Regions from separate parts of the Streptomyces sp. NPDC039430 genome, predicted to be linked through region 2. Evidence: riboswitches for the same ligand, from Rfam matches in the RefSeq annotation. Region 2 holds a riboswitch; the other holds the start of a gene.

Region 1 (11,936 bases), on a different contig from region 2:
CCCATCCCCTGCCGCCCGGCGGCGACGCCGACTGGGCGCTGCGCTGGTTCACCCCGGCCACCGAGGTGGATCTGTGCGGCCACGCCACCCTGGCCACCGCGCATGTGCTGCGCTCCACCGGACGCGCGAGCGGCGCGCTGCGCTTCGCCACCCGCTCCGGGGTCCTCGGTGCCGTCGCGCACGAGGACGGCTCGCTCACCCTCGACTTCCCGACGTCCGCGCTGACGCCCGTACCGGTCCCGGACGGGCTCGCGGCCGCGCTCGGCGCCGAGCCGGTCGCCGTCCACGACACCTCGGAGCACATCGGCGACCTGCTGGTCGAGCTGGCCGACGAGCGGGCCGTACGCGCGCTCACCCCCGAGCACGCCACGCTCGCCGCGCTCTCCCGGCGCGGCGTCATCGCCACCGCCGCCGCCGAGGACCCGGGCCGGGGGTACGACTTCGTCTCCCGCGGCTTCTTCCCCGCTGTCGGGATCGACGAGGACCCGGTGACCGGCAGCGCCCATACGGCCCTCGCCCCGTTCTGGTCCGCGCGACTGGGCCGTACCGAACTGACCGGCCTCCAGGCCTCCGCCCGTACCGGCCTCGTCCACACCTCACTGCGCGGCGAACGGACCCTGCTCACCGGTCGTGCCGTGACGGTCATCGACGGCGAGCTGCTCAGCTCTCCCTGACCACGAGGGATGGGGCTACGGGATGCCCGTACGCCCCATCCCTCACCACCTCGTCAGCCCGGCCCCGAACGCGCACGACCGGACCGCGCGGCTACACCGTGGGCAGCCAGTCCACCTTCCCGGCCAGCAGCGCGTACCCGACGAACGCCCCGATGTCGAGCAGCGTGTGGGCCACCACCAGCGGCCCGACCCGCCCCCAGCGCCGGTACAGCAGGACGAAGACGACGCCCATCACCATGTTGCCGATGAAGCCGCCGATCCCCTGGTACAGGTGGTACGAACCGCGCAGCACCGAGCTGGCCACCAGCGCGGCCATCGGCGTCCACCCCAGCTGACCGAGTCTGCGCAGCAGATAGCCGACGACGATGACCTCCTCCAGCACGGAGTTCTGCGCCGCGGAGAGGATCAGCACCGGAAACCTCCACCACACCTCGGGCAGCGATTCCGGCTCCACGGTCAGATTGAAGCCCGCCTCCTGCATCGCCAGATAGAACGCGAGCCCGGTGCTCCCGATACCGGCCGCGATCAGTGTGCCGCGCCCCAGGTCGGGCCAGGGCCGCCGGCCGTCGAAGCCGATGGCGCGCAGCCCGCTGCCCTCCCGCGTCAGCAGATGCGCGACCAGCAGGACCGGCACCAGCGCCGTACAGATCCCGAAGAGCTGCCAGGTGAGGTCGAGCCACGGCCGGCCGGGGGCCGCCGAGGTGTTGAGCTTCGCCGCCTGGTCGCTCAGCGCCTCAGGTCTGGTCAGCGAGCCGATAAAGCTGATCAGCGCCGACACTCCGCTCGCACCGAGCGAGAGCGCCAGTACCAGTACGGTCTCGGACCGCAATGTCCCGCGTGAGATGGCCTCCCTGGGACGGGAACCGTCCTCCAGACCCGCCTCCGCCTGCACACCTGCCTCCAGTTAGGTAATCCCGCCTCATGCCCCACGCGGTGCCGCTAGGGTCTCGAATGCAGGTACGAAGATCGCGCGCGACAGGCCGGGGGAGCAATTCGCCGTTCGCGTGGCGAGGCTCGTCCTCGTCCACTCTTCCAGCCCTTGTACACCCTTCATGAAGGAGGGGCGCCACCGTCATGGGACGTCACAGCTTGCCCGACGCGAAGGCGACCGGCACGGGCAGGGCCCGTTCACCGCGCCGTCGCACCGTCTCCATCGCCACCGCGCTGGTCCTGGCCGTGGCGGCGGGGACGGGGGTGGCGGCGCAGAGCGGGCTCCTCTCCTTCGCGGACTCCTGCGCGGACGCCCCGGTACGGCTCGACCTGGCGGCCTCCCCCGATATCGCCCCCGCGCTGCGCGCCATCGCGGACCGCGCGCGGCAGGACCGCGTGACCACCGACGGCCACTGTCTCGACGTACGGGTCGAGGCACGCGAGAACTACCAGGTCGCCGCCGCGCTCGCCGACGGCTCCGGGGCACCCGGCTACCAGGTGTGGGTGCCCGACTCCGACGTCTGGGTGGAGCGGGCCAAGGGGCTGGGCGACGGCATCTCACTGACCCCCGCCGGTACGGTCGCCCTCTCTCCGGTGACACTGGCCACCGTACCCACGGCCGCGCGCGCCCTGGGCTGGCCCCGCGAGCGCTACACCTGGGCCGAACTGGCCGCGACCGCGACCGGCGACGACGGGCTGCTGCTCGGCTCGGGCGACCCCGCCCGCAGCGCCACCGGGCTGCTCGCGCTCAGCAGCATCGCCGAGTCCTCGCGGGAGGAGGGCGCGGACGGCGACACCCGTACCGCCGCCACCGCCGAACTCCTCACCCAGCGCGTCTCCGACACCGACACCCGGGTGCTGGAGACGCTGGCGCGCGACGACTCGGGCGCGGAGAAGGGCAATCCCCGCCGCAATGAGGCGGTGCTGCTCTCCGAGCAGGCCGCGTTCGCCCACAACTCCGAAGGCAACGGCTCCGCCGGGCTGCATCTCTTCTATCCCACGGACGGCGCGCCCGTACTCGACTACCCGTACAGCATCGTCGACGAGACGGAGCTGACCACCGACCAGAGCCGCGCCGCCATGCGGTTCATGGCACTGCTCGGCGACGAGGGCGCGTACCGCACGCTCCGGAAGCACGGCTTCCGGGTGGCGGACACGGCGCTGGACCCCGCCCTGGTCCGTACGGCGGGGGCCCTCTCGCCCCAGCCGTACGACGGGAACGACGCGGGACCGCCGTCCTCGGAGGCCCTTCAGCGGGCGCTCGGCCTGTGGACGGTGACGGTGCAGAGCGCGCGGCTGACGACGGTCGTGGACACCTCGGGTTCCATGGCGGCGGCCGTGCCCGGCCGGGACGGCCAGAGCCGGATGGATGTCACGAAGGCCTCGCTGCTGCGGGCGCTCGCGGGGTTCACCCCCGAGGACGAGATCGGCCTGTGGGAGTTCTCCACCCGGCTGGACGGCGCCAAGGACTACCGCGAGCTGGAGCGAACGGCCCGGCTGGGCATGCCGGTGAAGGACGGCGGCACCCACCGGGACCGGCTCTCGGACGCCTTCACCGCGCTCAAGCCCGTACCGGGCGGCGACACCGGTCTGTACGACACGACGCTAGCCGCCTACCGGGAAGCGGTGGCCACGTACGTCAGCGGGAAGTTCAACGCGCTCGTCATCCTCACCGACGGCTCCAACAAGGACGACGACTCGATCTCACGGGCCGAACTGATCAAACGGCTGAAGACCGTCGTGGACCCCCGCCGCCCGGTGCCGCTGATCGCGATCGCGGTGGGCCCCGACGCCGACCGGAACGAGGTCGACACGATCGCCAGGGCCGCCGGGGGCGCCGGTTACGAGGTGAGCGATCCGGCGGAGATCCAGACCGTGATGCTCCGGGCCGTCATGCTGGCGGCCGGGCTGACCGGCCCCGACGCGACGGCGGCCGACCGCCGCTGAACACGGGCCCGCGGGCGGGGCGCGCCGAGCGGCGTACGGCCCGCCGACGGGGTGTGCTCGGCGCCGGTCGGCCCGCCGACGGGTCGGCGGGCCGTACGCGGCGCCTCTCAGCGGGTCCCGCCGCCCAGCCGAACTCGTCGCCCAGCCGGTGCCGTCGCCCCAGCCGATCCCGTCGCTCAGCCGATCCCGTCGCCGGAAGCCCCCGGGAACCCCAGCGGCCAGCTGTGCACCGGCTCGCCCTGGTGCATCAGCTCGCAGTAGCGGCGGGTCATGGCCGCCAGCGCGGCGTCCCGCTCAAGACCGGCCTCCAGCGCCCGGTGGAAGGTGTCCACCTGCCACGCGGCTCCGTTCGTCCGCCGCTTGCAGCGCTCCTCGATGACCCCGAGATAGAAGTCGCGGTCGGCCGGCTCGATCTGCCACGCGTCCAGACCGGCGGCGGCGAGCGGCAGCAGTTCGTCGCGTACGAGCTTCACCACCGGCACGGTCGTCAGACCGGCGGCCCGGCCGGGGCGCGGCCAGCGCAGCTCCGCGTCGATGCCATGGCGGCAGGCGAGGTCGAAGTTGGCCGCCGCGTCGGCGAACGGCAGCCGGGTCCAGACCGGTCTGGCGTCCTCGGCGAGCGCGCGCACCAGCCCGTAGTAGAAGGCGGTGTTGGCGATCACGTCGGTGACGGTGGGGCCGGCGGGCAGGACGCGGTTCTCCACCCGCAGATGCGGTACGCCGTCGGCGACCTCGTACACCGGCCGGTTCCAGCGGTAGACCGTGCCGTTGTGCAGCGCGAGTTCCTGGAGCTCCGGCACTCCACCGCTGTCGAGCACCCGCAGCGGGTCCTCGTCGTCGCAGATCGGCAGCAGCGGCGGGAAGTAGCGCAGATTCTCCTCGAAGAGGTCGTACGCGGATTCGATCCAGCGCTCCCCGAACCAGGTCCTGGGGCGCACCCCCTGGGCCTTCAGCTCCGGCGGCCGGGTGTCGGTGGCCTGTTCGAAGAGCGGCGGCCTGGACTCCCGCCACAGCTCCCGGCCGAACAGGAACGGCGCATTGGCACCGAGTGCCACCTGCACCGATGCCATCGCCTGGGCGGCGTTCCACACATCGGCGAACCGGTCGGGTGTCACCTGGAGATGGAGCTGTACGGAGGTGCAGGCGGCCTCGGGAGTGATCGACGACGAGGTGCACGTAAGCCGCTCGACCCCCTCGATGTCGAGGGTGAAATCCTCGCCCCTGGCCGCCAGCATCTGTTCGTTGAGCAGGGTGTAGCGGTCGACGTCGGAGAGATTCGCGGAGACCACGTCATGCCGGGTGAGGGTCGGGAGAATTCCGATCATCACGATCCCGGCGTCCACCTCGCTTGCTTTGCGGTGGGCATATCCGAGGCCGGTACGGAGTTCCTCGGCGAGCTGGTCGAGAACCCGTCCGCCCAGCCGGTGCGGAGCCACGTTCACTTCCATGTTGAACATTCCGAGTTCGGTCTGGAAATCACCGCTCGCGATACGCTTCAGCACCTCGGCATTCATCATCCGGGGCATCCCGTCGGATCCCGCGAGATTCAGCTCGATCTCCAGACCCATCAGATTCTTGGGTCGGTCGAACCCCTCCTCCGCCAGGAGCCGCCCCAGCACCGCCAGGCACTGCTGCAGCTTTCTGCGGTATTTCTGCCGATCGGACAGTCCGGAACCGCCCGCCTCGACCTTCTCACCCATCGAAGTGTCCCTCCTCGATCGAGTGGGCAGCCCGCGGCACCGGGCGCTCGCGTCACGATCGATAATGCCCACACGGAGTGATCCGTAACGTCCCACCGACGCCGCGTACCGGGTACAGTGTGGACATCGGTCGTGCGGCACATTCCTATGGCATGGCGTGGTGTTCTGTATCCACTGCCCGACCGGCCGCGAAAAACGCCGACGAGTTTCGGCCGTCCGCGGCGGATCAAACGCCCCAGGCCAGACGCCTGCGTTCCGCGCTTATCAGCAGAAACCACGCAGGAGATGGACTTAATAGTGCCTTGTCCGCAATATGCAGGACAGCTAGCAGAAACATGACACGAACACGTGTCGTATAAACTCCCGTATACGAGGCAGAGAGTCGGCATCGGCCGTACAGCCATGCGCCCACCTCTGACCCCGCATGCTGACAGCGACGTCCGCACCCGCCCATGCTCCACCTCACGCGTCACCCCTGTCTCCTGAGTGAGAGGCAACCCACCATGCCGCTGCATGTTCCCCCGGCCCCCGCGCCCGCCCTGCGCAGCGTTCTCGCGGCACTCGGTTCCCCTACCGCCGTGCGCGATGCCCGCACCCCCGCTCTGCAGTCCGTCCAGGGACCTCTGAGTCCAGAACTCCCGCTGCCCGTCCATGTGCTCGACCACGTCAGCCCGGCAGCCCGGACGACCGCTCCGGCGGGACGTACGCCCCGCACCAGGCTGGCCGGCTGGCGCTTCCTGATCCGCAGCGGTGACCACGCCGTCGCGGCGGCGGACACGATGCTCACCGCGGACGGCTGGGCCTTCGCGCGCTTCTTCGAGGGCCCGTACGTGACCGCGACGGAGCGGGCGGTACGGCAGGCGGAGGCCCTGGGGACGGCGTACCAGCCCCGGCTGCTCTCGGTGCCCGAGCTCTACATGCTGACGCTCTGGCTGCACGGGGACACGGAGGCGGACGCCTCCACGGGGGCTCCCGCGCCGGCCGACATCCTGGTGCCGCTCGCGCCGGCCCCGCCGGGCATCGCGGCCCACCGTCCGCACCGGGTCGCCGAGTTGCTGCCCATGATCGGACTGCGGCTCGCGCCCGCGCCACTCCTGCGTACGCCGGCCTGAAGCCGGAGCGCGGGCAGCGCGCCCGCGTCGCGCACTCTCCCGTACCCCGCGGCCGCTATGGTCGCGGGGTACCTTTCTGCCCATCCGGGCTAGCCCGGTCCGGCCACCCCGAACCACCCGAAAAGACGGTCAAGTTGAACTGAACCGTCCGGCTGGGTGACACGTCCTTGAGCAGAAGGAAGCGCTGTCGCGAAATCCCTGCGGATTGCCGTCCGTAGGGCAACACTAGGACTGGACCAGACGAACACGGGGGGCGGCCTTGACCACATCCAGCCGCAGGACACTCACTACGACACAGCGAAAGAACTCGCCCATGTGCCAGCACCAACCACCCTGTCCCACAGCCGACTCCGCCGACCGCGACGCCGCCCGACTGATGGCTCACCACCCCGAGCAGGGCTGGAGTCTGCTGTGCAATGGCGTTCTGGTCTTCGAGGACACCGGCGAGCTGCTGCCCGACGGGAAGATCATCGCCCCGCACCGGCCGCTGCGGACCGAACAGGTGGTGACGGCGGCCTGATGCCGCCCGGTGGCGTCCGAACGCCGCCGGAATGACTGGGGCCGGCCCGGAGACTTTCCTCCGCACCGGCCCCGACGCATATCCGGCCCCGCGAGCCGACCCCTCCGTGCCCGGCAGGGCCCGGCCGTCAGTTGTCGTACGCGTCCAACGGCGGGCAGGAGCAGACCAGATTGCGGTCGCCGAAGGCGCCGTCGATACGGCGCACCGGCGGCCAGTACTTGTCCGCCGCCGAGACCCCGGCGGGGAAGACCGCCTCGTCGCGGCTGTACGCGTGCTCCCACGCACCGCCCAACGCGGCGGCCGTGTGCGGGGCGTTGCACAGCGGGTTGTCGTCCGCGGACCACTCACCCGACGCGACCTTCTCGATCTCCGCGCGAATCGCGATCATCGCCTCGCAGAAGCGGTCGATCTCGGTCAGGTCCTCGCTCTCGGTGGGCTCGATCATCAGAGTCCCCGCCACCGGGAACGACATGGTCGGCGCGTGGAAGCCGTAGTCGATCAGCCTCTTCGCGATGTCGTCGACGCTGACGCCGGTGGCCTTGGAGAGCGGCCGCAGATCCACGATGCACTCGTGGGCCACCAGGCCGTTCGGACCGGTGTAGAGCACCGGATAGTGCGGCTCCAGGCGCTTGGCGATGTAGTTGGCGGCGAGCACGGCCACCTGCGTCGCGCGCTTGAGGCCCTCGCCACCCATCAGCCGCACATAGGCCCAGGAGATCGGCAGAATGCCGGCCGAGCCCCACGGAGCCGCCGAGATCGGTCCGACGCCCGTCCCGGGCCCGGCCGCAGGCTGGAGCGGGTGGTTGGGCAGATACGGGGCGAGGTGGGCCCGTACCCCGACCGGGCCGACGCCGGGACCGCCGCCGCCGTGCGGGATGCAGAACGTCTTGTGCAGATTCAGATGCGACACGTCGGAACCGAACCGGCCCGGCTTCGCCAGCCCCACCAGCGCGTTGAGGTTCGCGCCGTCGACGTACACCTGGCCGCCCGCGTCGTGCACGGCCGCGCAGATGTCACCGATGTGCTCCTCGAACACCCCGTGCGTGGACGGGTAGGTGACCATCAGGACGGCCAACTCGGCGCCGTGCTTGGCGATCTTGGCGTGCAGGTCCTCGACGTCGACATCGCCGTCCTCACGGGTCTTGACGACGACGACCTTCATGCCGGCCATCACCGCGCTCGCCGCGTTCGTGCCGTGCGCGGAGGACGGGATGAGACAGACGGTGCGTCCCGTGTCACCGTTGGCCCGGTGGTACGCCCGTACCGCCAGCAGACCCGCCAGCTCGCCCTGCGAACCGGCGTTGGGCTGGAGGGAGACCGCGTCGTAGCCGGTGACCTCGGCGAGCCGCTCCTCCAGTTCCCTGATCAGCGTCAGATACCCCTGCGCCTGGTCGGCCGGCGCGAAGGGGTGCAGCGCACCGAACTCGGGCCAGGTGACCGGCTCCATCTCGGTCGTCGCGTTCAGCTTCATCGTGCAGGAGCCGAGCGGGATCATGCCGCGGTCCAGCGCGTAGTCGCGGTCCGCGAGCCGGCGCAGATAGCGCAGCATCGCGGTCTCGGAGCGGTACTGGTGGAAGACGGGGTGCGTCAGATAGTCGTCGGTCCGCAGCAGCGCGCCGGGCAGCGCCTCCCCGGTGGCCTCGTCCAGCGCCTCGATGTCCCCGGTCACGCCGAAGGCGGTCCATACGGCGGCCAGTTGCGTACGGCCGGTGGTCTCGTCGCAGGCGATGGAGACATGGTCGGCGTCGGCCAGGTGGAGGTTGACCCCGCCCTCACGGGCGGCGGCGACCACCTCGTCGGCGCGGCCCGGGACGCGGACGGTCAGCGTGTCGAAGTACGCGCCGTGCACGACCTCGACGCCGCCGGCGCGCAGCCCCTCGGCGAGCAGCGTGGCGTAGCGGTGGGTGCGGCGCGCGATGGACCGCAGCCCCTCGGGACCGTGGTACACCGCGTACATCCCGGCCATGACGGCGAGCAGCACCTGCGCGGTGCAGATGTTGCTGGTGGCCTTCTCGCGGCGGATGTGCTGCTCGCGGGTCTGGAGCGCCAGCCGGTACGCCTTGTTGCCGTCGGCGTCCACGGAAACCCCGACGAGCCGGCCCGGCAGGCTGCGCGCGAACTTCTCGCGTACGGCCATGAATCCGGCGTGCGGTCCGCCGAAGCCCATCGGGACCCCGAAGCGCTGGGTGGTGCCGACCGCGATGTCGGCGCCCAGCTCACCCGGTGAGGTGAGGAGCGTCAGCGCGAGCAGATCGGCGGCGACGGTGACGATCGCGCCGAGGCCGTGCGCCCGCTCGACCACGGGCCTGATGTCCCGTACGGCCCCCGAGGCGCCCGGGTACTGGAGCAGCACGCCGAAGACCCCGCGCTCGGCCACCTCGGCCGGAATGCCCTCGCTCAGGTCCGCGACGACGACCTCGACACCGGTCGGCTCGGCGCGGGTCTCGATCACGGCGATGGTCTGCGGCAGGGCGTCGGCGTCCACCAGGAAGACACCGCCCTTGACCTTGCCGACCCGGCGGGCGAGCGCCATGGCCTCCGCCGCCGCGGTGCCCTCGTCCAGCAGGGAGGCGCCCGAGGTCGGCAGCCCCGTCAGCTCGGCCACGACGGTCTGGAAGTTGAGCAGCGCTTCGAGCCGGCCCTGGGAGATCTCCGGCTGGTACGGCGTGTACGCGGTGTACCAGGCCGGGTTCTCCATGACGTTGCGCAGGATCACCGACGGCGTGTACGTGCCGTAGTAGCCGAGCCCGATCATCGGCGCGAGCACCTGATTACGGTCCGCGAGGGAGCGCAGCTCGGCCAGTACCTCGGCCTCGGTCCGCGCTCCCGGAAGCCGCAGCGCCTCCGTGCTCTTGATGACGTCCGGCACCGCGGCGGCGGTCAGCTCGTCGAGCGAGCCGTAGCCGACCTGCGCCAGCATCTTCGCCTGCGCCGGTGCGTCGGGCCCGATGTGGCGCTGCTCGAAGGGGGTGCCTCGCTCCAGCTGGGAGAGCGGAATGCGGTTGACGGTCATTGCGGAGGCCTCCTGGTCGACGCGACCTGTGAAGGGCACCGAGACACGGGTGCCCGAACGGCCTCCCCCTCTGTCATCTCGACCTGAGAGCTTCACCGGCCCGCCCGGAGGCAGCCCGGCTTTCACCGTCGGTGAGAGCGGATGCCGTCCGACGTCCGCCCTGCTTTCCAGAGTGACCTCGTCCGTGCGGTACGGGGGCCTGAGAGATTCCGGGGAGGATTTGCTCCTTCGGCGCCTCCGGCCTTCTCTCCGGAGGACTCTCCCGCACGGGGTCAGCAGCCGCTTGCCAGCCTACCAGCGCGGCCTTCGGCACAACTTTCGAGTGGCCGACGTCCGAGTTCTGCACTTTTGTAGTATTCACAAGCAGTTGCGAGCAGTTGCGACCAGTTGGAGGGACCGTGGAGACCGACATTGATCCGCGCAGTCTGATAGGCCGCAAGGCGTTCGACCGCAACGGCCATAAGCTCGGGACTGTGGACGAGGTCTATCTCGACGACGCCACCGGAATCCCGGAGTGGGCCGCCGTCCGTACGGGACTCTTCAGTCGCGACGCCTTCGTCCCCCTCGCCCCCAGCACCCTGTCCCAGGACGGCCTGCGGATCCCGTTCGAGCGGGCGCTGATCCGGGACGCCCCCGATTTCGGTGTCGGCCGGCATCTCTCCCCCGACCAGGAACTCCAGCTCTACCACCACTACGGTCTGGCCCTTCCGGACCCCGAGTCACCCGAACGGCCCGCGTCCCTGTCCGACCGTGACTCCGAGCGCGACTTCGGACGGCTGGCCGGCCAGGACGACTGACCCGCCACCGCCGGCACCAGGGGCAGCGGCTCGGACAGCTCCAGATCGGGGTCGTCGGCCCAGAAGGTCCGTACCCGTCCCGGCGCGGACCCCGGCTCCTCGAACCGTACGGTGACCCTCCGCAGCCCGCTGCCCTGCACCCACCCCGCGCCGAACTCCCGATGGCGCACGTCGTGTCCCGCCGGGAAACGCCGCTCGGCGGGCACGTCCGGTACCTCCACAGGCCCGCCGCTCCCGCCCGCTCCGGGCACCGCCGTCCCGTCACCGGCCGCCCCTCCCGCGCCCGCGGTCCCCGCCGCGCCCGCACCCACCGGCTCGCGCTCCCGCTCGGCCGCCGGCGCGTGCGGGGCGGCGGCGGACTCCTCGGCCGCCGCCTGGGCGAAGAGGTCCTCCTGCGTGAAGTCCGCGAGCCCCGTCACCCCCACCCCGAGCAGCCGTACCCCGCCCGTGGTGTCCACCGACTCCAGCAACCGCCCCGCGGCCTCCCGCACCACCCCAGGGTCGTCCGTGGGCCCGCGCAGGGTCTCCGAGCGGGTCAGGGTCGAGAAGTCGTACCGCCGCACCTTGAGGACGACGGTACGGCCCGAACGCCCGGCCGCCCGCAGCCGCTCGACGCACCGGTCCGCGAGCCGGTCCACCTCCGTACGCACCCGGACCCGGTCGTGCAGATCGACATCGAAGGTGTCCTCGACCGACACGGACTTGGCATCGCGCTCGGACACCACGGCCCGGTCGTCACGCCCCAGCGCCATCCGGTACAGCGAGGCGCCGTGCGCCTTCCCCAGCAGCCGTACGAGCTCGTCCTCACCCGCCTCGGCCAGCTCGGCGACCGTGGTCATGCCCGCCCGGCGCAGATGGTCCGCGGTCGCGGGCCCGACCCCGGGCAGCGTGCGCACCGGCATGGGTCCCAGCAGCGCGCGCTCCGTACCGGGCTCTATGAGCACGAGGCCGTCCGGCTTGGCCTGCTCGGAGCCGATCTTCGCCAGCATCTTGGAGCCCGCGAGCCCCACCGAACCGCTGAGCCCCGTCACCGCCCTGATGTCCCTGCGCAGCCGCTCACCCGCCGCCAGCGCCGAGGCGGTGTCATCGGCCGAGCCGCCCGCCTCCAGGTCCACGAACGCCTCGTCCAGGCTCAGCGGCTCCACCAGCGGCGAAAGCCTCCCCAGCAGCTCCATCACCTGCTCGCTGACCGCGCGGTAGAGCGCGAAGCGCGGCACGAGATAGGCGGCGTTCGGCGCCAGGC
Region 2 (11,936 bases):
CCGGGTGCTGGTCGGGAGCGTTCTCCGGGTGGTGGCAGGCCACCTGCTGGCCGGGCTTCAGCATCTGCATCGGCGGGTCCACCGTCGTGCAGATCTGCGTCGCCTTCCAGCACCGGGTGTGGAACCGGCAGCCGGTCGGCGGCGAGATGGGCGACGGCACATCGCCCTTGAGCAGAATGCGGTCGCTCTTGGTGCCACGGCGCCTGGGGTCAGGCACCGGCACCGCCGACATCAGCGCCTTGGTGTACGGATGCATCGGCGCCGAGTACAGCGACTTGCGGTCCGCCAGCTCCACGATCTTGCCGAGGTACATGACCGCGATCCGGTCCGAGACATGGCGGATGACGGACAGGTCGTGCGCGATGATCACGTACGTCAGGCCCAGCTCGTCCTGGAGGTCGTCCAGCAGGTTGACCACCTGCGCCTGGATCGACACGTCCAGCGCGGAGACGGGCTCGTCGGCGACCACGAGCTTCGGATTGAGCGCGAGGGCGCGGGCGATCCCGATGCGCTGCCGCTGACCGCCGGAGAACTCGTGCGGGTAGCGGTTGAAGTGCTCGGGGTTGAGGCCCACCAGCTCCAGCAGGTTCTGGACCTTCTTCTTGACGCCGCCCTCGGGCGTCACACCCTGCAGCTTGAACGGCGCGCTGACGATCGTGCCGATGGTGTGCCGGGGGTTCAGCGACGAATACGGATCCTGGAAGATCATCTGGACGTCGCGCCGCATCGGCCGCATGCCGCGCACGCCCAGATGCGTGATGTCGTGGCCCTCGAACTCGATCTGCCCGGCGGTCGGTTCGAGCAGCCGCGTGATCAGCCGGCCCATCGTCGACTTGCCGCAGCCCGACTCGCCCACCACGCCCAGCGTCTCACCGGAACGCACATCGAAGTCGATGCCGTCCACGGCCTTGACCGAGGCGACCTGCCGCTTCAGCAGGCCCTTCCTGATGGGGAAGTGCTTCTGCAGGCCGGAGACCTTGAGCAGCGTCTCCCCCGGGGCGGCGTCCTTGTTGAGAAGGCCGGTGCCGGCGCTCTGGGCGGGAATCGTCACGTCTTTGTCCTCGCTTTTGTCCTCGCTCACAGCTGGGGCGCAATCTCTTCGGTCCAGATGCGCTTCCGGTCCGGCTCCGGCATGTGGCAGGCGGCCCAGTGTCCGGCCGCCGCCTGGGTCAACTCGGGGCGCGTGGTACGGGTGATGCCCCCCTTGGGCACGTCGGCGTAGGGACAGCGCGGGTTGAAGGCGCAGCCGGACGGGAGGTTGATCAGGGAGGGCGGGGAACCCTTGACCGGGATGAGACGCTCGGTCTCCTCGCGGTCGATGCGCGGCATCGAACCGAGCAGGCCCCAGGTGTACGGGTGCCGCGGCTCGTAGAAGACCTTCTCCGCGGGGCCGCGCTCGATGCAGCGCCCGCCGTACATCACCAGGATGTCGTCGGCCAGCTCGGCGACGACGCCCAGGTCGTGCGTGATGATGATGACGGCGGAGCCGAACTCCTTCTGCAGATCGCGGATCAGGTCCAGGATCTGCGCCTGGACCGTCACGTCCAGAGCCGTGGTCGGCTCGTCGGCGATCAGCAGGTCGGGGTTGTTCACCAGCGACATGGCGATCATCGCGCGCTGGCGCATACCGCCCGAGAACTCGTGCGGATACGAGTCCACCCGCTTGTCGGGCTGCGGGATGCCGACACGGTCGAGCATCTCGACGGCCCGGCGCCGCGCGGCCTTCTTGTCCACGTCGTGATGGACCTGGTAGGCCTCCACGATCTGCTTGCCGATCGTGTAGTACGGGTGCAGCGCCGACAGCGGGTCCTGGAAGATCATCGCCATGTCGCGGCCACGCATCTTGCGCACCGTGTCCGGGTCGGCGGTGAGCAGTTCCTGGCCCTTCAGCCAGATCTCGCCGGAGACCTGTGCCTTGCGCTTCCCGTACTGGCCCGTGGTGTGCAGCCCCATGATGCCCATGGAGGTGACGGACTTGCCGGAGCCGGACTCGCCGACGATGCCGAGAGTCCGGCCCTTCTCCAGCTGGAAGCTGAGCCCGTCGACGGACTTGACGATGCCGTCGTCCGTGGGGAAGTGCACGCGCAGGTCGCGCACTTCCAGGAACGCCTCGGAGGGGCTGGTGTCCGCGGCGACCGGCTCCCCCAGGGCTGCGCCGCTCTTGCTCAGGTCGGTCATGCGAGCCTCACTCGGGGGTCGATCACTGCGTACAGAATGTCCACGACGAGGTTCGCGACGATCACCGCGAGCGACGTGATCAGAGTGACGCCGAGGATCACCGGCAGGTCGCGGTCGTTGATCGCCTTGAGCACCGCCTGGCCGAGACCGGGAAGACTGAATGTGGTCTCGGTGAGGATCGCACCGCCGATGAGGGCGCCGAGGTCCATGCCGAGGAGGGTGAGGATCGGCGTCATCGTGGAGCGCATGGCGTGCTTGCCGATGACGACGGGCTCACTGAGTCCCTTGGCCCTGGCCGTGCGGATGTAGTCCTCGCCCATCACTTCCAGCATGGTGGCCCGGGTGATCCGGGCGTACATCGCCGCGTAGAGGAAGGCGAGGGTGATCCAGGGCAGGAGGAGGCCGCCGAACCAGCCGCCGACGCTCTCCGCCAGGGGTACGTACTGGGCGTCGAGCCAGCCGAGACCGTAGCTGAAGATCGCCAGCGAGAGCAGACCGGTGAAGTAGATGGGCAGCGAGACGCCGGCCAGGGCGACCAGCATCGCGCCACGGTCCCACAGCGTGCCCCGCTTGAGCGCGGAGAGCACACCGGCGGCGAGGCCGAATATCAGCCACAGGACAGCGGCACCGATCGCCAGTGCCAGGGTCACCGGCAGCCGGTCGGTGAGCACCGGCCAGATGGCCTGCTCGCTGCGGAAGGAGTAGCCGAAGCAGGGGGCCGAGCAGTGCGTGACGTCTCCGCCCGCCGAGTACGTACGGCCGACGAAGATGCCCTTGAAGAACTCCCAGAGCTGAACGAAGATCGGATCGCCCAGCTGGAGCTTCTGCCGGATGGCCTCCACGGCCGCGGCGTCGGACGTCTTGCCCACGTACATCGTGGCCGGGTCGACGCCCGCCCACTTGGGGATGATGAAGAAGATGCAGAAGACCACCAGCATGATGACCACTAGCATCGCGGCGACGGCCATGAGCCGCCTGATGAGGTATGCGAGCACTGCTCTCGGCCTGCGGCGGACCGTGGGCCACCGGGGTTCACCCGGTGGCCCACGGTCACACCGCGCCGGCCTTCACCTGCCTTTCGTGCCGTACGGCGGGTGTGCCGGGTGGTGTTACTTCACGACGCCGAGGCTGGTGAAGTCGTACTGACCGCTGTACGCGTCCGTGGTGTAGACGTTCGTCAGCCGGCTGGAGCGCCAGTTGATGAACTTCTCGAAGACGAAGGGCAGGTAGTAAGCGCCCTCCATCACCTGGTGGTTGATCGCGGTGGCGAGCTGCTCCTTCTTCGCGGGGTCCAGTTCGGTGACGAACTTGGCGAAGTTGGCGTCGATCGCCTTGTCCTTGATCATCGCGAAGTTGTTGTTTCCGCTCTCAAGGATGTACTTGCTGCCCCACAGCGGCAGACCGTAGCCCTGGACCGACGGGAAGTCGGGGCCCCAGCCCATGATGATGATGCCGTAGTTCTTCTGCTGGACGACCTTCGGGTTACCGATGATGCCGCCGGTCTGCGAGCCGTCGAACTGGTCGATCTCGACGTCGATGTTGATCTTCTTCAGCGACGCCTGGAGCGACTGCGCGGTGGCCACCTCGACCGGCTTGTTGTTACGGACCGCGATGGTGGTCTTGAATCCGTCCGGCTTGCCGCAGGCCTTGAGCGCTTCCTTGGCCTTGACGAGGTCCGGCGCGCCGCCGTTCTTCGCCGTGCCGTACGGGTCGTACTTCTGGCCCTCGGAGCCCGGGACCGACGGCGGCAGCATGTTGGTGCCGATGTCACCGCCCGCGAGCGGGCCACCGCGCGCGGTCTGCAGGGACTTGTGGTCGGCGCCGTAGATGACGGCCTTGCGGCAGTCGATGTTGTCGAACGGCTTCACGTTCTGCGGGAAGACCGCGTAACGGATGTAGCCGGAGACCGGGTTGTCCAGATTCTCCTTGTTCTCCTTGAGGGCCTTGTTGCGACCCTGCGGGGAGAGACCGGTCTGGTTGATGTCCAGGTCGTAGTCGCCGGCGATCAGACGGTTGTCCATGTCGTCGGCGTTGCTGAACAGGTTCAGGGTGATCTTGTCCGGGAGCGCCTTGCGGACCGGGTCCGAGGACTGCTTCCAGTTCTCGTTGCGGACGAGCACCAGGGACTTGTTCGGCGAGTACGACTGGAACTTGTACGGGCCGGAGGAGAACGGGTGCAGACCGTACTTGGACTTGGTGTCCTTGTCCTTGCGCACCGGCGAGGACGACGTGAGCGCGAGGATCTCCTCGAAGTCACTGTTCGGGGTCGGCAGCTTGAAGACGATGGTCTTCGCGTCCGGCGTCTCGATGGCCTTCAGACCCTCCTTGGAGGTGTCCTTGTAGGGGCCCTTGTACTTGCTCTCCGGATCGAGGATGTCCTTCAGGTAGACCGGACCGCCGGAGAGCACGTCCTGCGCCCACTGGCGTTCGATGCCGTACTTGACGTCCTCGGAGGTGATGGGCTTGCCATCCTCCCAGGTGACCCCGTCACGCAGGGTGAACGTGTAGGTCTTGCCGTCGTCCGAGACCTTCGCGCGCTCGGTGGCGAGGTCCGGGGTGAGCTCCGAACCGGTCTTGCCCGGCTCCGTCTTGCTGGTGACCAGCTGACGGCTGTAGTAGCGCATGAAGTTCCACGCGAAGCCGTAGTAGCCACGGGTGGTGTCCCACGAGTCGGCGTCCTGGGCGCCCGCGAACTTGAGCGTGCCGCCCTTCTTCGTGGAGGCGTTGGCGACCTTGTTGTTGCCCGCGTCGAAGCCGGGGGCACCACTCTTGTCGTCCTTGCTTCCACCGCCGCCGCCACACGCCGCTGTGGTCAGCAACGCCGCGACCACGGCAGCAGCGGCCAGGGCCTGCTTACGCCGCCCAGTGGTGCGATTGGTAGTCACGATCTCGGATCCTCCGGTGTGAGTAGCGGCCCGTGGAAACGCGGGCCCCGATGTAACGCGAATCAGCTGCAACGCGAACCAGCTGGGACGCAAATCAGCGCGAGCCCTTCGGGTCGAGCGCATCACGTACGCCGTCGCCGAAGAGGTTGAAGGAGAGCACAGTGATGAAGATGGCCAGACCCGGGATCAGCATGTACATCGGATCCGAGTCGTAGTAACTCACCGCGGAGGAGAGCATCTGGCCCCACGAGGCGGTGGGCGGCTTGACGCCGACACCCAGGAAGCTGAGGGCCGCCTCGGTCAGGATGTTGGTGGGGATCATCATCGTCGAGTACACGATGATCGGGGCGATGATGTTGGGCAGCAGCTCCTTGAACAGGATGTACACCTGCCCGGCCCCCAGGCTCCTGGCCGCCTCCACATACTCACGCTCACGCAGCGAGAGAGTCTGGCCGCGGACGACCCGGCCGACGTACGGCCAGCCGAAGAAGCCGATCACCAGGATCATCACCAGCAGGCGGACACCGCTTCCGGACAGACCGAGCATGTCGTTCGGCATGACGGAGACCAGCGCGATGATGAAGAGCAGCTGCGGGAAGGACAGCAGCATGTCCATCACGCGGCTGATGAGCGCGTCCAGCCAGCCGCCGAAGTAGCCCGCGATCACGCCCAGGACGGTGCCGAAGACGACCGCGACCACGGCGGACAGGAAGCCGACGAGCAGGGAGACCTGCGCGCCGTAGACGATCCGGGCGAAGATGTCGCGGCCACTGACCGGCTCGACTCCGAACCAGTGTTCCGAACTGATACCGCCCCAGGAACCGATGGGCGTCGAGAAGAGCGGGTCGATCAGATCCTCGTGGTACTCGTCGGGAGACTGCCCGGACAGGCTCGTGATCAGTGGCGCCAGAAGCGCGATCACGATCAGCACGAGCACGACGGAGCCGCCGGCGAGCGCCATTTTGTCCCGCTTCAGGCGCTCCCAGGCAATACGACCGAGGGAGCGACCCTGGACCGACACCCCTTGGGCGACGGCGACTTCTTCCGTCGCGCTCGGGGCCGCTTCCGTGGTCGGCTCGTGCAGTGGTGCCGTCATCGTGGCAAGAACCCCTCTCAACCGGCGGTCACCGGCCCCCACTTGCCGCTGTAGCGGCCTGTTCCCATCAGCATCGCGAGCGACGTCGTGACTCCGTCACGCACGTCCGGCCACTCGCACAGAGGCCCGAAAAGGCCATGCATGCGGGGAGTCTTCATCGCGTGCGTGATCACCCGCCAGCCCTGCCGGTGAATGGATGCTCAACCGTGATGCTCTTAGAGGTGTTCCGTTATCCGGACGGCGGGTAGCCATGTACGGACGACTGCCATTAAGGACGAGTGGGCCGAGAAGCCCTATACGACATCTCTCCGGCAGAGCCCCCATCGCAGATGAACTGCCCAGTAATGGACGGTTCTACGCGCGTCCGGGGGGCTCGGAAGGATTTTCGGCCGCCCATTGGTCCAGTCCTTCAGGCATGCGCGCCCCGGCCGCGTCCGGCGTCCGCCGGACACGCGTACGGGGCTGTCCACAGGGTGAACAGCCCCGTACGGCGTGGTTCAGTACGCGCGGGTGGCGGGCGGCGGGTAGCCGTACCCCGAAGCCGGCGCGGGCGCGGCATGCGCCTCGCGGTCGTAGAACGGCCTGGTGTTGGCGCGCAGCCACATCGTGACCGGGTCGTACTCGTCGGACATCGCGACGGTCGAGACCGGCAGTCCGTCCGGGATCGCGGCGATCGACTGCCGCATCATCGTGTGTACGGAGTCGACGGACGCGGGGCTCGTGTCGTACAGGTCGAGACCGACCGCCAGATACGGGGCGCCGAGGGACGGCTGCACCCAGGCGCGGCGCAGGGAGCGCACGGCGGGCGTGCGGTGCGCGTTCTGGGTGAGCTGGGCGTAGAACTGCGGGAGTTCGATGGCGGGCTCGGAGAGCCGGAGCGGCCCCGCGGGCATCCGGTCGAGACCGGTGGCGATCCGGCGCAGATCGAGCCAGGGGATGCCGACACCGCCGCCGGGGGCGTGCGGATTGAGCCAGATCCCCCAGCGGTCGGGGTAGAGGGCACGGGCGATATCGCGTCCCGAGACCACTTCGTGGGCGCGGTTCCAGCCACTGACCGCCAGTTCCTGGGCGGAGGTGACGCACGGGGCGTACCCCAGGCCGTCGACCTCCATGTTGCCGTACTGGGCCTCGGGCGTTCCGGCGCGGCCGTGCCAGAGCAGCATCCAGACACTGTCGTCGGCGAGCGCCTGGAGCAGCGCCTCGTACGCGTCGTAACGTCCTGGCGTCACCTGGCGCAGCATGTGCTCGACCTGCCCGGCCGCCGCGGTGCCTGACGCGCTCACTCTGGGTCCCGCCCCTCTTCGATCCACCACTCGTCCAGCCCCCCGAAGTCCGCGCGGTCCCGCACGCCCGCCGCGGTCCGCCGCGGGAGGGGCGACCCGCCGGGCACACGGTGCGACGGTCCAGCCATCAAACCAGCTTAGAGGGGCTTCCTGACACAGACTTGACGACCGGCGCGCCCGCCGTGAGGGTGCGGGCGTGCCCGGTCTCTTTCCCTGTCCTGCCCGGGGTCGCGGACTCGTACCCGCGACTGCCCGTTCCGTCCCGGACTATGCGGCGGACAGGCGTCGGCCGCGCAGAAGGACAGGCGTCGCCCACGCCGAAGGACAGGAGTCGCCGACGCCGAAGGACGGGAGTCAGCCGCGCTGGTAGAACGGCCGCACCTTCTCCAGCAGCCAGTCGCCGACCGGGTCCTGGGCCACGTCCAGCAGGATGAGGTTCACGGGCCAGCCCACCGCCACCCGCCCCAGCGCCCGGCCGAGCGCGTCCATGGGGGCGTTGCGGTCCGCGGCCTCCCAGGAGGAGAGCTGGACCCCGATGAAGAGCGCCGGGGGATCGCCCTCGACGCTGGCGAGCGCGCGGCGGGCGGAGAGCACCACACCGGACGCCTCGAACTCGGCTCCGGCGGCGGAGAGGAACTCGACCGGGTCCTCCTGCCAGTCCGGCTCGAAGAGCCGCACCCGGCCCCCGCTCGCCGGGCCGTCGAGCGGCGTACGTCCCACCCGGCACAGCTCGGCGACGGCCGGCGGCGGCAGCGGCATCCCGACGACGCCGCCCGGGTTCACCGCGATGCCGAGCTGCGGGGGCAGGCCCCGGGCGAAGTCACGGGCCGGGGCGACGGCGAAGCCCATATGGGCGCCGACGCACTGGAGGAACTGCTGCTCGGAGCTGAACACCGGCACATACGGGAGGCCCTCGATCTCCATCGTCGGCAGATCGAGGTTCGGGCTGTCAGGACCGCCCCCCTGGGGCAGCGGCACCCAGACCTCACTGCGTCCCAGGACTTCTATCAGCCGTCCGCCCGCCGCGTCGGCACCGAGCGAGGCCACGAGCACCTCTTCCAGCTCGTTGCCCGGCCATGCTGTGTTCACCGTGCTCTCCTTCGCCACCCTCGCCCCCGCGGCAGCACCTTAAACCGAGGCCGGACCCCGGCGCCGCCACCGAACGGCTCCGCCCGGCCCCTCGGTTGGCCCACGGGCGGGTCCATGGGTCGGCGCCCGGCCGGTCCACGGCCCGGCGCACCGGTCGCGGCCCCACCGGCCGGCGGTCAGCGGTCAGCTGGTCGGCCCGTCGTTGCTCAGTCCGCCCGGGTGGCCGGGAAGGCGATCCGCTCCAGGGCCCCCGCCGCGTCCCGGTCCAGGAGGACCGCCGAGGCGCAGCCCCGGGGCAGGCGGCCGGTCTCGGCGTCGGCGAGCAGACGGCGGACCGCCCGGCGGTGCCGGGCGAAGGCGTAGCCGGACACGCCCCGGCCGCGCTCCCGCTGGCCCTCGCGCGCCACCTCGGGCGGGACGTCCAGCAGGACGAGATGGAGCCGGCGGCCACGCCGCCGGGCCTCACGGGCCAGCCAGCTCCGTACCCATGTCTGCGTACCGCAGTCGTGGACGACGACGCTCCCGCCCGCGCCGAGCGCGCGCCGCAGCCCGGCGTAGTGCGCCAGCCGGACGAGCGGGCGGTAGACGGCGTACGGCAGGGCGCCCGGCAGCCGGCGCGCCCAGCGGTCCCTGGTGTCCTGGGAGTCGATGCCGGTGGCCTCGGCGGCCCGCCGGATCAGGGTGGATTTGCCGCTGCCCGGCAGTCCTGAGACGACCACCAGATCCCCTTCGGCGAAGACGAGGCTCTTCGTGCCGCGGCCCCGCGCCCGGCCGCCCGCCGCGGCGGGCCCCCGCCCCCGCAGATCCCGGACGACCCGCGCCACGCGCCCCGCGCCGTCCAGGACCGCGCCGTCCAGGACCGCAGCGTCCAGGACCGCAGCGTCCAGGGCTGGTGCGTCCAGGGCAGGCGCGTCCAGGGCGGGTGTGCCGGGCTGTGCGGCGGCGGCCGTCTGCGTCGGAACCCCCGCGGTCGTCGTGTACGTACCGGACCCCTGCGACATCATCGCCGTCCCCCTGTCAGCTCAGTCGACCTGGTCCATGACCCTTGCCCAAGAAGTGTAAAGAAATGGTAATGCGCCACAAGCTTTTTCCGGGGCCGGGCGAGTTGCGGACCGGGCTCCCCGCTCGGCGGCGATGCGTGCGATGATGTGCCCGCCAACTGCATACCGGCCGTTTGAATCCGCGCGGGAGAGTCCCGGTCACCGTGTGTGCGCCGGGCGCCGAAGGAGCAAGTCCCTCCCTTGAATCTCTCAGGCCCCGTACCGCGTGGATGAGGCAGATCTGAAAAGCGGGCCGCAGCTCTGCGGCTCCACCCAAGGTGCAAGTCATGTCCGCTCTCACGTGTGGCCGTGATGAACCTCTCAGGTTCCGATGACAGATGGGGAGGATCGTCCTCGCCGTCATGCCCTGGGAGTCACACCGATGAGCCATGTCCCCCCGAGCAGCACCAGCACGCCCGGCACCGCCGCCCCCGGCGCCCCGCGTCTCACCGCCCTCGACGCCACGCACCGCGCGCTGGGCGCGACCATGACCGACTTCGCGGGCTGGGACATGCCGCTGCGGTACGCGAGCGAGCGCGACGAGCACCACGCCGTCCGCACCCGCGCCGGGCTCTTCGACCTCTCCCACATGGGTGAGATCACCGTCTCGGGACCGGCGGCCGGTGATCTCCTCGACTACGCGCTCGTCGGCAACATCGGCGCCGTCGCCGTGGGCCGCGCCCGCTACACCATGATCTGCCGGGAGGACGGCGGGATCCTGGACGACCTGATCGTCTACCGCCTCGGCGAGGACACCTTCATGGTCGTCGCCAACGCCTCCAACGCCCAGACCGTGCTGGACGAGCTGACCGCCCGCGCCGAGGGGTTCGACGCGGCGGTACGCGACGACCGTGACGCGTACGCGCTGCTGGCGGTCCAGGGCCCCGAGTCCCCGGGCATCCTGAAGTCGCTGACGGACGCCGATCTCGACGGCCTCAAGTACTACGCGGGCCTGCCGGGGACCGTCGCCGGTGTCCCCGCGCTGATCGCGCGTACGGGCTACACCGGCGAGGACGGTTTCGAGCTGTTCGTCGAGCCCCGGTACGCCGAGCGGCTGTGGCAGGCGCTGACCGAGGCCGGCGAGGGCGTCGGGCTGGTGCCCTGCGGGCTGTCCTGCCGCGACACCCTCCGGCTGGAGGCCGGTATGCCGCTGTACGGGAACGAGCTGTCCACGGCCCTGACCCCGTTCGACGCCGGCCTCGGCCGGGTCGTGAAGTTCGAGAAGACCTCGAACGGCGGCGCCTTCGTCGGCCGCGAGGCCCTCCGGGCCGCCGCCGAGCGCGCCGCGTCCGCCCCGCCCCGCAAGCTCGTCGGGCTGATCGCCGAGGGCCGCCGGGTCCCGCGCGCCGGGTACCAGGTGGTCGCCGGGGGCGCTGTCGTGGGCGAGGTCACCTCGGGCGCCCCCTCCCCGACCCTGGGCAGGCCGATCGCCATGGCGTACGTCGACGCGGCGCACGCCGCGCCCGGCACGGCGGGCGTCGGGGTCGACATCCGCGGCTCCCACGAGCCGTACGAGGTCGTGGCGCTGCCGTTCTACAAGCGCCAGAAGTGATACGGACGTCAGCACGCCCCTCCGGGCGCCCGTCTCGGTCCGTAAGACAGCTGTTCCGCACCACACCCTCGCGTACAGGAGAATTCAGGTCATGAGCAACCCCCAGCAGCTGCGCTACAGCAAGGAGCACGAGTGGCTGACGGCCGCCGAGGACGGTGTGTCGACGGTCGGTATCACGGAGTACGCGGCGAACGCCCTCGGCGACGTCGTGTTCGCCCAGCTTCCTGAGGTCGGTGACACGGTGACCGCGGGCGAGACCTGCGGAGAGCTGGAGTCCACCAAGTCGGTCAGCGATCTGTACGCCCCGGTGACCGGTGAGGTCACCGAGACGAACCAGGACGTCGTGGACGATCCCTCGCTGGTGAACTCCGCCCCGTTCGAGGGCGGCTGGCTGTTCAAGGTACGTGTCGCGCAGGAGCCCGATGACCTGCTCACCGCCGATGAGTACACACAGTTTTCCGGCAACTGAGACCCCAGGGACCGTGATGTCTTCGAAGTCGCTTCTGAACGCCTCGCTCCATGAGCTCGACCCCGACGTCGCCGCCGCCGTCGACGCCGAGCTGCACCGTCAGCAGTCCACGCTCGAAATGATCGCCTCGGAGAACTTCGCTCCGGTCGCGGTCATGGAGGCGCAGGGCTCCGTACTGACCAACAAGTACGCCGAGGGCTACCCCGGCCGCCGCTACTACGGCGGCTGTGAGCACGTCGATGTGATCGAGCAGATCGCCATCGACCGGGTGAAGGCGCTCTTCGGCGCCGAACACGCGAACGTACAGCCGCACTCCGGCGCCCAGGCGAACGCGGCGGCGATGT

The links. A riboswitch is a leader RNA that binds a small molecule or an ion and turns the genes downstream of it on or off. The one in region 2 is predicted to bind glycine.
Region 1: it holds a riboswitch for glycine, as region 2 does, so the genes downstream of both, gcvP (aminomethyl-transferring glycine dehydrogenase) here and gcvT (glycine cleavage system aminomethyltransferase GcvT) in region 2, are expected to answer to the same signal.

The regions. Positions count from the first base shown of each region.
Region 1 covers NZ_JBVKAK010000025.1:87,098-99,033, forward strand. Annotated here, with positions in the region: gene ACZ7LS_RS35210 (PhzF family phenazine biosynthesis protein) at 1-674, shown strand, start outside; gene ACZ7LS_RS35215 (CPBP family intramembrane glutamic endopeptidase) at 766-1,566, opposite strand; gene ACZ7LS_RS35220 (substrate-binding domain-containing protein) at 1,749-3,551, shown strand; gene ACZ7LS_RS35225 (glutamate-cysteine ligase family protein) at 3,728-5,251, opposite strand; gene ACZ7LS_RS35230 (hypothetical protein) at 5,755-6,363, shown strand; gene ACZ7LS_RS35235 (DUF5999 family protein) at 6,677-6,883, shown strand; gene gcvP (aminomethyl-transferring glycine dehydrogenase) at 7,011-9,896, opposite strand; glycine riboswitch at 10,074-10,171, opposite strand; gene ACZ7LS_RS35245 (PRC-barrel domain-containing protein) at 10,295-10,693, shown strand; gene ACZ7LS_RS35250 (DNA polymerase IV) at 10,588-11,936, opposite strand, start outside.
Region 2 covers NZ_JBVKAK010000026.1:85,819-97,754, forward strand. Annotated here, with positions in the region: gene ACZ7LS_RS35635 (ABC transporter ATP-binding protein) at 1-1,051, opposite strand, end outside; gene ACZ7LS_RS35640 (ABC transporter ATP-binding protein) at 1,078-2,178, opposite strand; gene ACZ7LS_RS35645 (ABC transporter permease) at 2,175-3,173, opposite strand; gene ACZ7LS_RS35650 (ABC transporter substrate-binding protein) at 3,288-5,063, opposite strand; gene ACZ7LS_RS35655 (ABC transporter permease) at 5,158-6,159, opposite strand; gene ACZ7LS_RS35660 (enhanced serine sensitivity protein SseB C-terminal domain-containing protein) at 6,657-7,442, opposite strand; gene ACZ7LS_RS35665 (enhanced serine sensitivity protein SseB) at 7,797-8,531, opposite strand; gene ACZ7LS_RS35670 (AAA family ATPase) at 8,738-9,535, opposite strand; glycine riboswitch at 9,707-9,806, shown strand; gene gcvT (glycine cleavage system aminomethyltransferase GcvT) at 9,954-11,123, shown strand; gene gcvH (glycine cleavage system protein GcvH) at 11,215-11,592, shown strand; gene glyA (serine hydroxymethyltransferase) at 11,609-11,936, shown strand, end outside.